2 regions of the Sinobaca sp. SA16-1 genome follow, and region 1 is predicted to be linked to the other one. Evidence: predicted binding sites of a transcription regulator. Region 1 holds the regulator's gene; the other holds the start of a gene.

Region 1 (5,565 bases):
GCCGTGTCCCGCGGATAGAACAAAACGGTCGCGGTTAAACCATTCCGGGTTGCCAGGATTATGATTCATGCACTCTGTCCACAAAGTAAAGGCCATTGGTGCCGCTCCCATAGGTAATCCCGGGTGACCGGAATTAGCCCGTTCAATGCTATCGATCGATAACGTACGAATCGTATTAATAGCTAAATTTTCTAATTGCGTCGCTGTAGTCTGCGCTGCCATAATCGTATTCTCCCCTTGTCTCTGTTTAGTAATTAACGTCCATCCATGAATAAATAATAAACGCTTTCTTTTTATTATACAAGAATCGCGGCGAAATACGTGGAATTTTTCTAAATCGTGCCGGCTTTCTTTTGACAGGCCGGATCTACCATCTCCGCTGTTTCTAATTCCTTTTGTTTAACGGAGTTGTAACCACGTTAAAAAGACCATCCTCTATTGTTTTAACGAAAATGGTCTTCCGGATTCCGCTCTTCGGGCAGCGGCTCATATACGAATATAATATCATTACGCCAGATGAAGAATATATTTGTGTGCCACGCTATCTGGAGCGGTACACTTTACGTTCTTTCTTTGATCGGTCCAGCTTATCGGGGGTAACGTCAGCGCCTTCAGGATCCACTACTTTAACCGAATGAAGCTGGTCTTTAAATGACGAACGGAAACTCTGCAGGTATTCTTCTCTCAGTTCGTGCTGTTCTATGCTCTCAGACTCCGTCAGGCCGGTTGTCTTCGCGCGCTGGGACAGCTCATTAATGCGTGCAATTTTGTCTTGGGATAACATGATATTCCCCCCTTTTATGTTCGTTTCCATGAATATCCTTCTATATTAATGGTACTTATATACCCGCTTTTATGCAAACGGAACCATCTTTGTTCTGGAGGGATAGGAAGGTATAGGGCCTCACCAAAGGCGCTCAGCCTTCACTACGACTGTTCATCTTCTTTTTTCATATGCTCCCGGTAGCGCCGGTGCACCGTGGCTTTAGATACATCGTATCCGAGTCCGCGCAGGGTCGCGGCAATATCATAAAAGGGAAGGTCCCGCTGACGGAGCCTGATGATCTCTTCTATCGGCACTTCTTTTTTTACACGCTCTCCCTGGCCCCGGTTTTTTAAATTCTTATCGGGGCGGTAGCCATTTTCTACTGCCCGCTTCATTCCGCGCTTGATCTTAAAATTATGCAGCCTGCGCTGATGCTCCTCCACGATGGAGAGTATATCAATCAGCATACTGTCTGACTCAGATAATTCAAGCACGCCGTTTTCCCGGACGGAATAAATTGTTACTCCACTTTTGTGGAGGGCGTGAAGGACCGCTACTTTTGCATGGCCTCTTCCAAGTCTCGTATCATCCTGCACGCACAAAATAGAAGCCTTTCCTGACGAAAAGTCTTCAAGCATCTCCAGCAGCCCTTCTCTTTCCATAGAATAGCCGCTCTGTTCTTCTTTGATTGTTTTATAAATAGGCAGATTGTTTCTCTTGGCAAGAGATGTCAATTCCTCCACCTGCCGCTCCAGAGAAGTCTGCTGTTCTTTCTTTTCGGTACTCACCCTGCAGTAGATAATGCACTTCTCCATCGTCCCACTTCACCTTCTGATTACTTTCATTAGTCCAGGGTATAATTCACCCATTGATAGGCGGTTAATTCCTGTTCGATCTGAAGCTCTTCTGCTTCCTCCGTTATATCGTCTTCATAAACAAAACCTGCTTCTGCATCTGGTGCATTAATCTGGACGGCTATAATTAGAAATAAAATTGATGCTGCAAATAGTAATAATATCATCCATTCCTGCATCGTTACATTCGTTATTTTTGAAATCATTGTAATTCCCCCGTTTTTAAGAATGTGTGTTCCCTTTTTTAAAAGTATAATAAGAACTTCTGTTCCCGTCAAGTAAAATTAGAACGGATGTTTGCATGTTCGTATTATTCATGATACAATTTTTTAAAATAACATTACACGCACAGGAGGTGCCGGGACTTTGACTAAATTATCAAAACGACAAGAACAAATACTTGACTATATAAAAGGGGAAGTACGTCTAAAAGGCTATCCCCCGTCTGTCCGGGAAATCGGAGAAGCTGTGGGACTCGCTTCCAGTTCTACCGTGCACGGACATTTATCCAGGCTTGAAAGCAAAGGTTTTATTCGACGCGATCCTACTAAACCAAGAGCAATAGAGGTGCTGTCTTTTGAAGATGCACCGCCTGAAATATCCGAAAGCTCTGCTGTGTACGTTCCGATGCTCGGTAAAGTTACAGCCGGTGAACCCATTACAGCTATCGAAAACATAGAGGAATACATTCCTCTTCCGGAACGTATGGTGGCAAATGAACATGAGAATGTTTTTGTCCTTACTATTCAGGGGGAAAGTATGATTGAAGCCGGTATTTACGATAAAGACCTGGTTATTGTCAGACAGCAGCAGACAGCAAACAACGGAGACATTATTGTAGCAATGACCGAAGAGCTCGAAGCGACCGTAAAGCGTTTTTACAGGGAGAGCGGTTATATCCGCCTGCAGCCTGAAAATGCAGCCATGGACCCTATTATTCTTGATGACTGTACTGTTCTTGGTAAAGTCATCGGCGTTTTCCGCACCATTCATTAACGAATAGAAAACGGCTTCCTTCATTATTGAAGAAAGCCGTTTTTTCATTGAGAGGTTTTGAAAAAACCTGTTGTGGTATACAAATATATAATTAAATACAGCTATGATCATGGAAAGGAGATAAGCCATTGCTCTATATTAAATGCCATTCATGCGGCAAAGAAACAAAAGCAGAGGTGCAGATGCCGGCTTCTGATCTAAGCGATGCTGCTATTGATCAGGAATACCAGAATTGCCCTCAGTGCGGCAGTCCTATTAAGCTGCTTGCCGATGATATATACGAAAAATAGAATGCCCACTGGGTATTCTATTTTTATTTGCTTCTTTTTTTCTATTGTTCACCAGTTAGTCATTTTTTTCGCTGTTTTGTCACTTTTTAGACATTGATTTCACGTCTCTAATGCGGTTTAATAGGAATAAGGCAAACAACGCTCACTATTTCACAAGAGCGGAATCTATACTAATCAGGAGATGTTGAAATGGCTGCATCTAATATAATGGAACGTGTATTTAACAGTACATTATTTATCGGCGTAATTTCCGCTGTGCTTGCTAACTTAATTTTGATCGATATTCTCCATTTTCAGGAGACTCTCGCTCTTACTATACTGGTTCTGGTGTTCATTTTTCTTCTCGTATTTACCGCAGTAAAATCTATCTTTTTTCTATTTCTTGATGTCGTAAGGCATTAAAAAAGCGTCCCCTGCAGGGAACGCTTTTTTTTATTCTTCTGGTTCTGGTTCTTTTACCGGCTTGGTGTCTTCTCTTAAGTTAAACCCGGTTAATTCTTCATAAGAAGTGGTGCGATAGGTTTCATAATGCTTTTCTACTTCTTTATCAACATCTTTTTGAGAAAGTACATTATGACGTAGAATAAGATCCCATAAAATTTTGTTTCTTGCCTGCTCGATAGAAAGCTGACTCGCTAAATCCATAATCATATCTTCTGTATTTCTTCCACTTACCATATTCGTTCCATCCCCTTTCCGTATGCCATTATCCTACAGTATACCGTATCCTTCAAGGGAGAGTCCTTGTCCCTTGTATTCCATCTTAAAATTGTGCGCTTTCTGCCTGGAGGTGCTTCAAATCGGTTCTTCCTGCTTCATCGTTTTGATATCCCGGGAACCGGGAAGAGAACAAAGAGACCATTTAAACAAAGGAGAGATACATGTGGATATTATTAAAAAGTTTGTTGACCATCATATGGACAAATATAAAGAAGGAAATACGTTTGAAGCCGATGACGCTTTTCGACGGGACCAAAAGGAAGTTGCTGATTCATTGGGCCTTAACCTGCAGGACCCGGCGGATGAACGATTATTCCGGTCATTTGAGAGTATGGTAAAAGATTACGCTAACGGCACTAACTCGTACGATGAAATTGAGCATAAAGCAGTTGAAATCCAAAAAAAATAATCATCTAAAGCTCTCACGCTTGAGAGCTTTTTTATTTTGTTACTTTTGTAACGACGGTATAATGCTCATCTGTATGCTTTATAACCTGCTGAATCTCCGCATGCTGGAATTCTTCGGCATACTCCAACATTAACTTTTCTATTTCGACTGGAAGAAACCCCGCATCTTTTAAAAAAAGATCATGGTATAACTCTTCTGTCATATTATCTCCCCGCTTTCTTGTTTTCTTCTTCTATTATAAAAGATTTTTTCTTCATATTCGCGGTTTTAAACCGATACATAGAAAAAGCTAATAAAATGCAACCTTTTTTAGGAAATATCGACTATAATAAAGTAAACTATTTACCATAATTATGAATATATAGATACAGGAGGACTAACGTGAAAAAATTTATAGTAGGAATTGCTATAGCCGGTATTATGGGCGCTGTCACTTCCTGCGGCATCGCCTGACAGCTGCCGGGTTTCCTGTCGTTCAGTCCGTATCCACCCTACATATTAGAAAGAGCCTGTTCCCTTAGGGGCACAGGCTCTTTTCTGCAGTATACGTATTAAATAAACAGGTTAATGTTGGACTCTTCTGCTTCTGCCAGGTAAGTAGCGACACCGGCGTAATCCAGTCCATCAATCAATTCTTCTTCTTTGAGTCCCATGACGTCCATAGACATTGTGCAGGCCACCATTTTTACATCCAGGTCCTGGGCCATTTCAATCATCTCTTTCAAAGAAGACACATTATGATTTTTCATCATTTTTTTCATCATTTTCGGTCCCATACCGCCAAAATTCATTTTCGACATAGCCAGTTTTTCCGGACCGCGCGGCATCATTTTTCCGAACATTTTTTCCATCATCGATTTATCACTGCCGCTGATGACGTTATCTTTCCGAAGCACGTTCAATCCCCAGAAAGTGAAAAACATCGTTACGTTCTTTCCCATTGCTGCAGCGCCTGTAGCGATAATAAAGCTGGCAATTGCTTTATCCAGGTCTCCATCAAATACGACCATTGTTGTTCCGTTTTTTGTTTCTTCCATTTTTTTATTCTCTCCTCTATCCTTTTTTGATCCAGAATGTAAATTCATTGTTTTCTTCTGCCTGCTCCAGTAACTCGTGGCCCGATGATTTGGTCCACGCCGGCAGATCTGCTTTGGCTCCCTTATCTGTTGAAACGATTTCCAGCACATCCCCTGTCTGCAGGGTATCCATTGCTTTTTTTGCTTTTACAACCGGCATTGGACATGCCAAGCCTTTGGCGTCTACAGTTTTAGTTGCATTCATAATAAACTCTCCTTCTAATTTATGATACCGCGCAGCGGTTCGGCCCGATTTCCATTTCTGTCTGGTCTTTCGGCTCCGGCTGTACTTTTCCCATGTTTGTCTGACGAATCTCCTCGTAGGCATTTGGCTGCGGAGGAAGGTTTTCGGTTACCATTTTGCGGAAGGCGGTCTCATCTGTCACCTGCAGTCCGGTATTCTCTTTGAACAGCACATGCAGCTGTTCCATTACTCTTCCGTGATCATCCATCT
Region 2 (5,565 bases), on a different contig from region 1:
ATTTGGCTGGACGGTTCCTTTAACGCTCATTTCTTTTTCCATACCAAAGCCCCCTTTTTATACATATACCCTGTATTTATTTTAGTGTAACAAAAAACGGAATTATTTCCTAGAGAAATAATTCCGTTTCTGTTTATTTAAGCCGAAGCTTCTGTTTGATAAGCTGCTTTTTTGTTCATTCTGGCTACGTTCGCCAATATTCCAAGGCACAGCATGGAAACAAGCAGGGATGATCCACCGTAACTCACCATCGGAAGTGTGATTCCTGTAATCGGCATCAGACCGGTGGCTGCTGCGAGATTAAATAATGCCTGCATCAACAGGAAAAACACAATGCCAAACGAAAGCAGCTTTCCAAAAGTTGTTGTGCTCTTTCTTCCGATTAAAAACCCTCTCCAGGCAATAACGGCAAAGCAGAGAACCACAAACAGTAAACCAAGAAACCCAAGTTCTTCTGCAATGACGGCAAAAATAAAGTCTGTATGAGGCTCTGGTAGATAATGCATTTTCTGCACACCCTGTCCCAAACCCGTTCCGGTGACACCTCCATTAGCCATCGCAATATAGGATTGAATCAGCTGATGCCCGCTTCCTTCTGCTTCCCATTCAAATGGATCACGAAAAGCGACCAGTCTCTGCATCCGGTAAGGCTCCTGTACGGCAAGAAGTGTAACAACTCCGGCTGCAAGGCCGCCCAGCACACCGAGGTGCTGCCAGCGTGCCCCTGATAAGAATACGATTGTTCCGCCAATTAATAGAATCATCATCGCGGTTCCAAGGTCCGGCTGCAGCATAATCAATGCAAAAATAAAAACGACCACTACAAGAGGCGGAAGTACGCCGCGGATAAAGCTTGTGATATAATGCTGTTTTCTGGAATATACATGCGCTAAATAAATAATAACCGCCAGTTTCACAAATTCAGACGGCTGAATCTGAACAGGCCCAAGTGCCAGCCAGCGTTGTGACCCGTTGACTTCTATGCCTACAGCGATTACCGCCAGCAGCATCAGTATGCAGATTCCTATAATAAAGGGCGTTAATTTTTGGTAGTATGTATAAGGAAAATGCATAACAAAAATAAATACCATAGTACCCAGAACAAACCAGATTAACTGTCTGCCAAAGAAATGAAGAGGATTATCAAATAGATCAATACCGAGTGGAAAACTGGCACTGTACACCATTATTAATCCAAATACTGCTAATATAAAAGAGACACCTATAAGAGGCCAATCGTAGAAACTCCATTTTGTTTTCATATAAACACTATTACCCCTTTTCAAACGATCATTCACGTGTCCGCAGGCCGCTTTTCCCATGCCCTTTAGGTGTAAAGCTACTAGAAAGCAGAAGCTGTTTCAAGCAGTTTCTGTTATTCCTATAAAGAAATAAAGAGAAATAGCACTATTTAATGAAAATTAAACCAGACAATTGCAATTGGAGGATACTATGACAAAATGGTTTGCCCACCGCGGTGTTTCAATCATAAAACCTGAAAATACAATGGCCGCTTTCCGCCTGGCAGAAGAAAGAGGCGCGGACGGTATTGAGCTCGATGTCCAGCTTACCCGGGACAACCGGGTTATCGTTATGCATGATTTAAGCGTGAATCGTACAACCAACGGCCGCGGTTCCATCCGCAGCAAAACGTGGGAGGATTTAAAAAATCTCGATGCCGGCTCCTGGTTCAGCAGCACGTATGAGGCCATCCCTCTTTTAGAAGAAGTTATAGACTGGCTTGCCGGGAACAACCTGATTGTTAATATTGAACTAAAGGGCCCTTTAAAAACGATGCCGGATCTTATACGGGCAGTAAAGACGATTGTTGAACCCGCGCTGCCCGCTTCCCGGGTCATCATTTCAAGCTTTCATCATCCTTCGGTTGTTTCGCTGCATGAAGAATGGGAAGAGCCGGAGAAGGCACTGCTCGTTTCTTCCGGTCTCTATAAACCTCTCCGCTATCTGCAGCAGGCCGACGTCTTTTCGCTTCATGTAAAACGCCAGACCATTTCCGATAAAGAAATAGTCGAACTGATGGAACAGGGTATTACGGTGCGCGTGTTTACCGTAAATGATGAAAAAGCTCTGCAGCGGCTTGTAAATCTGCAGGTAGATGGCATTATGACCGATCACGGTATTCTGCCGATTACGCTTTCCCACTAAAATAATACCGATAATACAGGTGGTGCCTCTATGACTCGCAGCAAAGCTTACCTTCTTACTCTTTTAGGCGCTTCTCTTTGGGGGACTATTGGCCTATTCGTTGAATATTTGTATCAGGCGGGCTTTACTCCCTGGGAAACCGTAGCCATCCGGGCTGTTTTTTCCGCCGTATTTATTGTATTTATTCTGGCCATTAAATTTCCGGGGTACTTGAAAATAAAAGGGAAAGACTTTCCCTTTTTCATGGGGACCGGAATAGTAAGTATTGTGTTTTTTAACTACTGCTACTTTTTAGTCATCCAGGAGGCTTCTTTATCTCTTGCCGTCGTGCTTCTCTATACCGGCCCTCTCTTTGTGACGATTTTATCGAGACTGTTGTTTAAAGAGTGGCTTACCCCGAGAAAACTGCTGGCGCTGGGCTTTACGATTACCGGATGCGCCTTTGCTGTCGGGCTGCTCCCGGGTTTTCAGACGTCTGTAACCACCCTTGCCATGGCAGCCGGCATTGCTTCCGGCTTTTTCTATGCTCTTTATAGCATTTTCGGAAAATATGTAAGCCGGACGTATCATTCCATCACGATTACGGCTTATTCGTTTATCTGTGCCAGCCTGCTGATGATTCCAGCCGGGGGCCTGTTTGCTAAAAGCAGCCTGCTTTTCCAGCCGCAGGTACTGCTGTTTGCCTTTGGCCTTGCCATTGTGCCGACGGTGCTCGCTTATATTCTTTACACGCTCGGCCTCACCCATATTGAATCAAGCCGGGCTTCGATCCTATCTACGGTCGAACCCGTAGTCGCTATTATTATTGGGGTCGCCGTGTTTGGCGACCGACTCGATGGGTGGCAGACGCTCGGCGTGCTGCTTGTGCTATCTTCTGTTCTGCTCGTCGCCGAAACCAAAAAATCAAAAACTGCGCTTCTGCCGGACAGTCCATAAGAAAAGCCAGCTTTCCTTTGATTAGGAGAGCTGGCTTTTTCTCCGCAGTACTTCTGCGGTCTGTACGGCTTTTTTTAAGGCAATCACGTGCATCGTGTTATCTTGCATAATGACAATCAGCCTCTTTTTTTCCGCATAGGGCGAGCCGACACGATTTGCTTCGTCGTGCTCCAGAGCGGACGGCCCCTGTGATACTTCAATTTGTTTCATCTGGTCAATCGGAAGCGTCAGTGTCTGCAGAGAATGCTTAATATATAAGGTGTTCTCCCTGATTTTGGCACGCGTCCGGACAAAATATACATACACTACTGCAATAATGAGCAGCAGAAGAATTCCAGCAGCCATTTTCATCTACAGTCCCTCTTTTCTATTTTTTCCGTCAGGGTCTATTCTAACAAAATATCGAATACACTTTGCAATTCTTTTATCCTGCCTATAAAATAAGAACAAATGTTCGTAAAATGGTTTGTTTTTTTTGCTGTATTTACCTTTTGTTCATATAGAAGCATATGCCTCACCCTAATTTTGATATGAAAGAACAGAAAGGAGGGAACATCGTGGCTTATTATTTATCACATCTTCTGGGAAAATGCCCTCGGCTTGATTACTATATTCACACGCATAAACAAGCGCTCTCTTCTCCTGCCCTCCGCCAGTTTCTGGCCGACCCTCTTCACTCCAACCTATTTGCAGAGGCGGTCTGTTATACAGATGAAACGTATCAGAAAGCACTGGATGAGGCGTTCAGGCAGTATCGGGAGGAAAAGAAATTAACAGCGTATATTTTAAAGTCTCTTCACTGGCATGCGGTGCAATTCGATAAGAAACAGCGGAAAATAGAAACCCTGCAGCCGCTGATTGTAGACAGTGATACGTGGGAAGAGCCGGTATGGGAGCCTCCTCTGTCTCCGCATGTTCTTGCCGAAGAGCTCGAAAACCGAAAGCTGTATGCCGCCTACCAGGCATTAACCCCGCATCAACAGTGGATATTACAAAAGAGCTACGCAGAGCAGATGAGGGATATTGATCTTTCCTATCTTACTAATGTGACGCCTCAGGCTATTTACCGCTCCAGGCATCAGGGACTTGCCAAACTTTACGCTTATATTACAGCGACCACCCATTAAAGGAGCGAGATACTATGACAGCATCTCTGTATGTATTAGCAGAAAAAGCCAAACAGCAGGACCGGGAGGCCATGTATGACTTCCTGCAGAAATTTGAGCCTTTTATTCAGAAATCATTGTCGCAGACCAAACCGCAGAACCGGGAAGACCTGCGCCAGGACCTCCGATTAAAGTGCATGGAATGTGTTCACCGCTTTGAACCGGGCCGGACGCCCGGGTTTTTCGAATTTGTCAGCACACTTGAGCATAATCAAAAATAACAGCAAAAGCGTTTCTTTTATCACTATTTCCTTTTTTATACGGAATAGGACCTATTATATGTCTTACATTTCAATATGATGACAGGGTCTTTAAGACTATATAACGCTTTGCAAATCCCCTTCTCATTCGGTGTCCGTTCGGCTTATACTAATAAATGACAACAAACCTGACATTTTAAACAGCAGCAGACGGGTATCGATTAAAGGGGGATTATGGTGAAAAATCGTTTTACATGGATGAAGTGGGGCATTCCATTTGTTATTGTTCTTACATTGGGATGGGCAACATATTATTTTGTTACTCCTACCTTCAGCCATCAGTACCAGCAGTTGACCGAACGTGTAGAAGTTGGCGTTAAATACACAAATCCCGAAGAATCTATTGTTTATATTCACCCCTACATCGAAAACCCGAACAGCGAGGAAATCACCTGTTATCATGATGACCAGTTCGTAGAGATACGTGTTCTTGATGAAGATGGCAATCACCTCGATGAGGCGGTTTCTATGGAAGAAAAACGTGGAGAATCTTCTACAGATGAAGAAGTATTAAAACCCGGCCAGAAAACAATGAACTCCACCTATTATAAAGTGGAACTTCCTGATAACGCTGATTCCATTCAGCTTATTTACAACGGTTCCGTTAAGGACAAGCATGGTATCGACCAACTAGAGGAAACGATAGATGTGAACCTCGACTACCTTATCATGTAGAACGGGTACCAGCTTCAGAAGATAAACCAAAACCGCTTCGGACTCCAGAGAGCCCGAAGCGGTTTGTTTATTCTGCTATATTTACAAATATGTCCTCTGTGTCCGGTGTCTCGGAAATGTAATCCATTTCTGCAAGCCAGCTGATCGTTTCCTCCCAGGATTCCCGGTCCTGGCTGCCAAAGGCTTCTTCTTCCGTTTCCATTTTCTCCATTAAAACATCCAGACTTTCTTCTTCCACTTCCCGTTCAAGCGGAAAATTTTCCTGATCTTCATTCTCAAACAGACTGTCCAGGCTTTCTTCCGGATGGTCTTTCATATATGTGTATCCTTTTTCCGCCGCGGTCCAGAACGCGTTAATTTTT

What was found. The regulator LexA, encoded in region 1, represses DNA repair genes until DNA is damaged. The targets are predictions, from matches to a motif close to CGAACATATGTTCG.
Region 2: AC5W2J_RS02815 (sigma-70 RNA polymerase sigma factor region 4 domain-containing protein) is a predicted target of LexA. The motif match lies at 3,546-3,559, and genes of this name have one in related genera.

What each region holds. Positions count from the first base shown of each region.
Region 1 is NZ_JCAKFL010000003.1:627,041-632,605, reverse strand. Features, by position in the region: gene tkt (transketolase) at 1-222, opposite strand, end outside; gene AC5W2J_RS11190 (DUF896 domain-containing protein) at 542-784, opposite strand; gene AC5W2J_RS11185 (YneB family resolvase-like protein) at 928-1,581, opposite strand; gene AC5W2J_RS11180 (hypothetical protein) at 1,611-1,826, opposite strand; gene lexA (transcriptional repressor LexA) at 1,987-2,616, shown strand; gene AC5W2J_RS11170 (hypothetical protein) at 2,745-2,906, shown strand; gene AC5W2J_RS11165 (hypothetical protein) at 3,096-3,308, shown strand; gene AC5W2J_RS11160 (hypothetical protein) at 3,339-3,584, opposite strand; gene AC5W2J_RS11155 (hypothetical protein) at 3,790-4,035, shown strand; gene AC5W2J_RS11150 (hypothetical protein) at 4,067-4,237, opposite strand; gene AC5W2J_RS11145 (DsrE/DsrF/DrsH-like family protein) at 4,587-5,072, opposite strand; gene AC5W2J_RS11140 (sulfurtransferase TusA family protein) at 5,089-5,316, opposite strand; gene AC5W2J_RS11135 (MBL fold metallo-hydrolase) at 5,336-5,565, opposite strand, start outside.
Region 2 is NZ_JCAKFL010000001.1:578,240-583,804, forward strand. Features, by position in the region: gene AC5W2J_RS02790 (metal-sensitive transcriptional regulator) at 1-42, opposite strand, end outside; gene ftsW (putative lipid II flippase FtsW) at 138-1,262, opposite strand; gene AC5W2J_RS02800 (glycerophosphodiester phosphodiesterase family protein) at 1,453-2,166, shown strand; gene AC5W2J_RS02805 (EamA family transporter) at 2,197-3,102, shown strand; gene AC5W2J_RS02810 (SunI/YnzG family protein) at 3,124-3,447, opposite strand; gene AC5W2J_RS02815 (sigma-70 RNA polymerase sigma factor region 4 domain-containing protein) at 3,660-4,229, shown strand; gene AC5W2J_RS02820 (helix-turn-helix domain-containing protein) at 4,244-4,489, shown strand; gene AC5W2J_RS02825 (hypothetical protein) at 4,706-5,203, shown strand; gene AC5W2J_RS02830 (ABC transporter substrate-binding protein) at 5,271-5,565, opposite strand, start outside.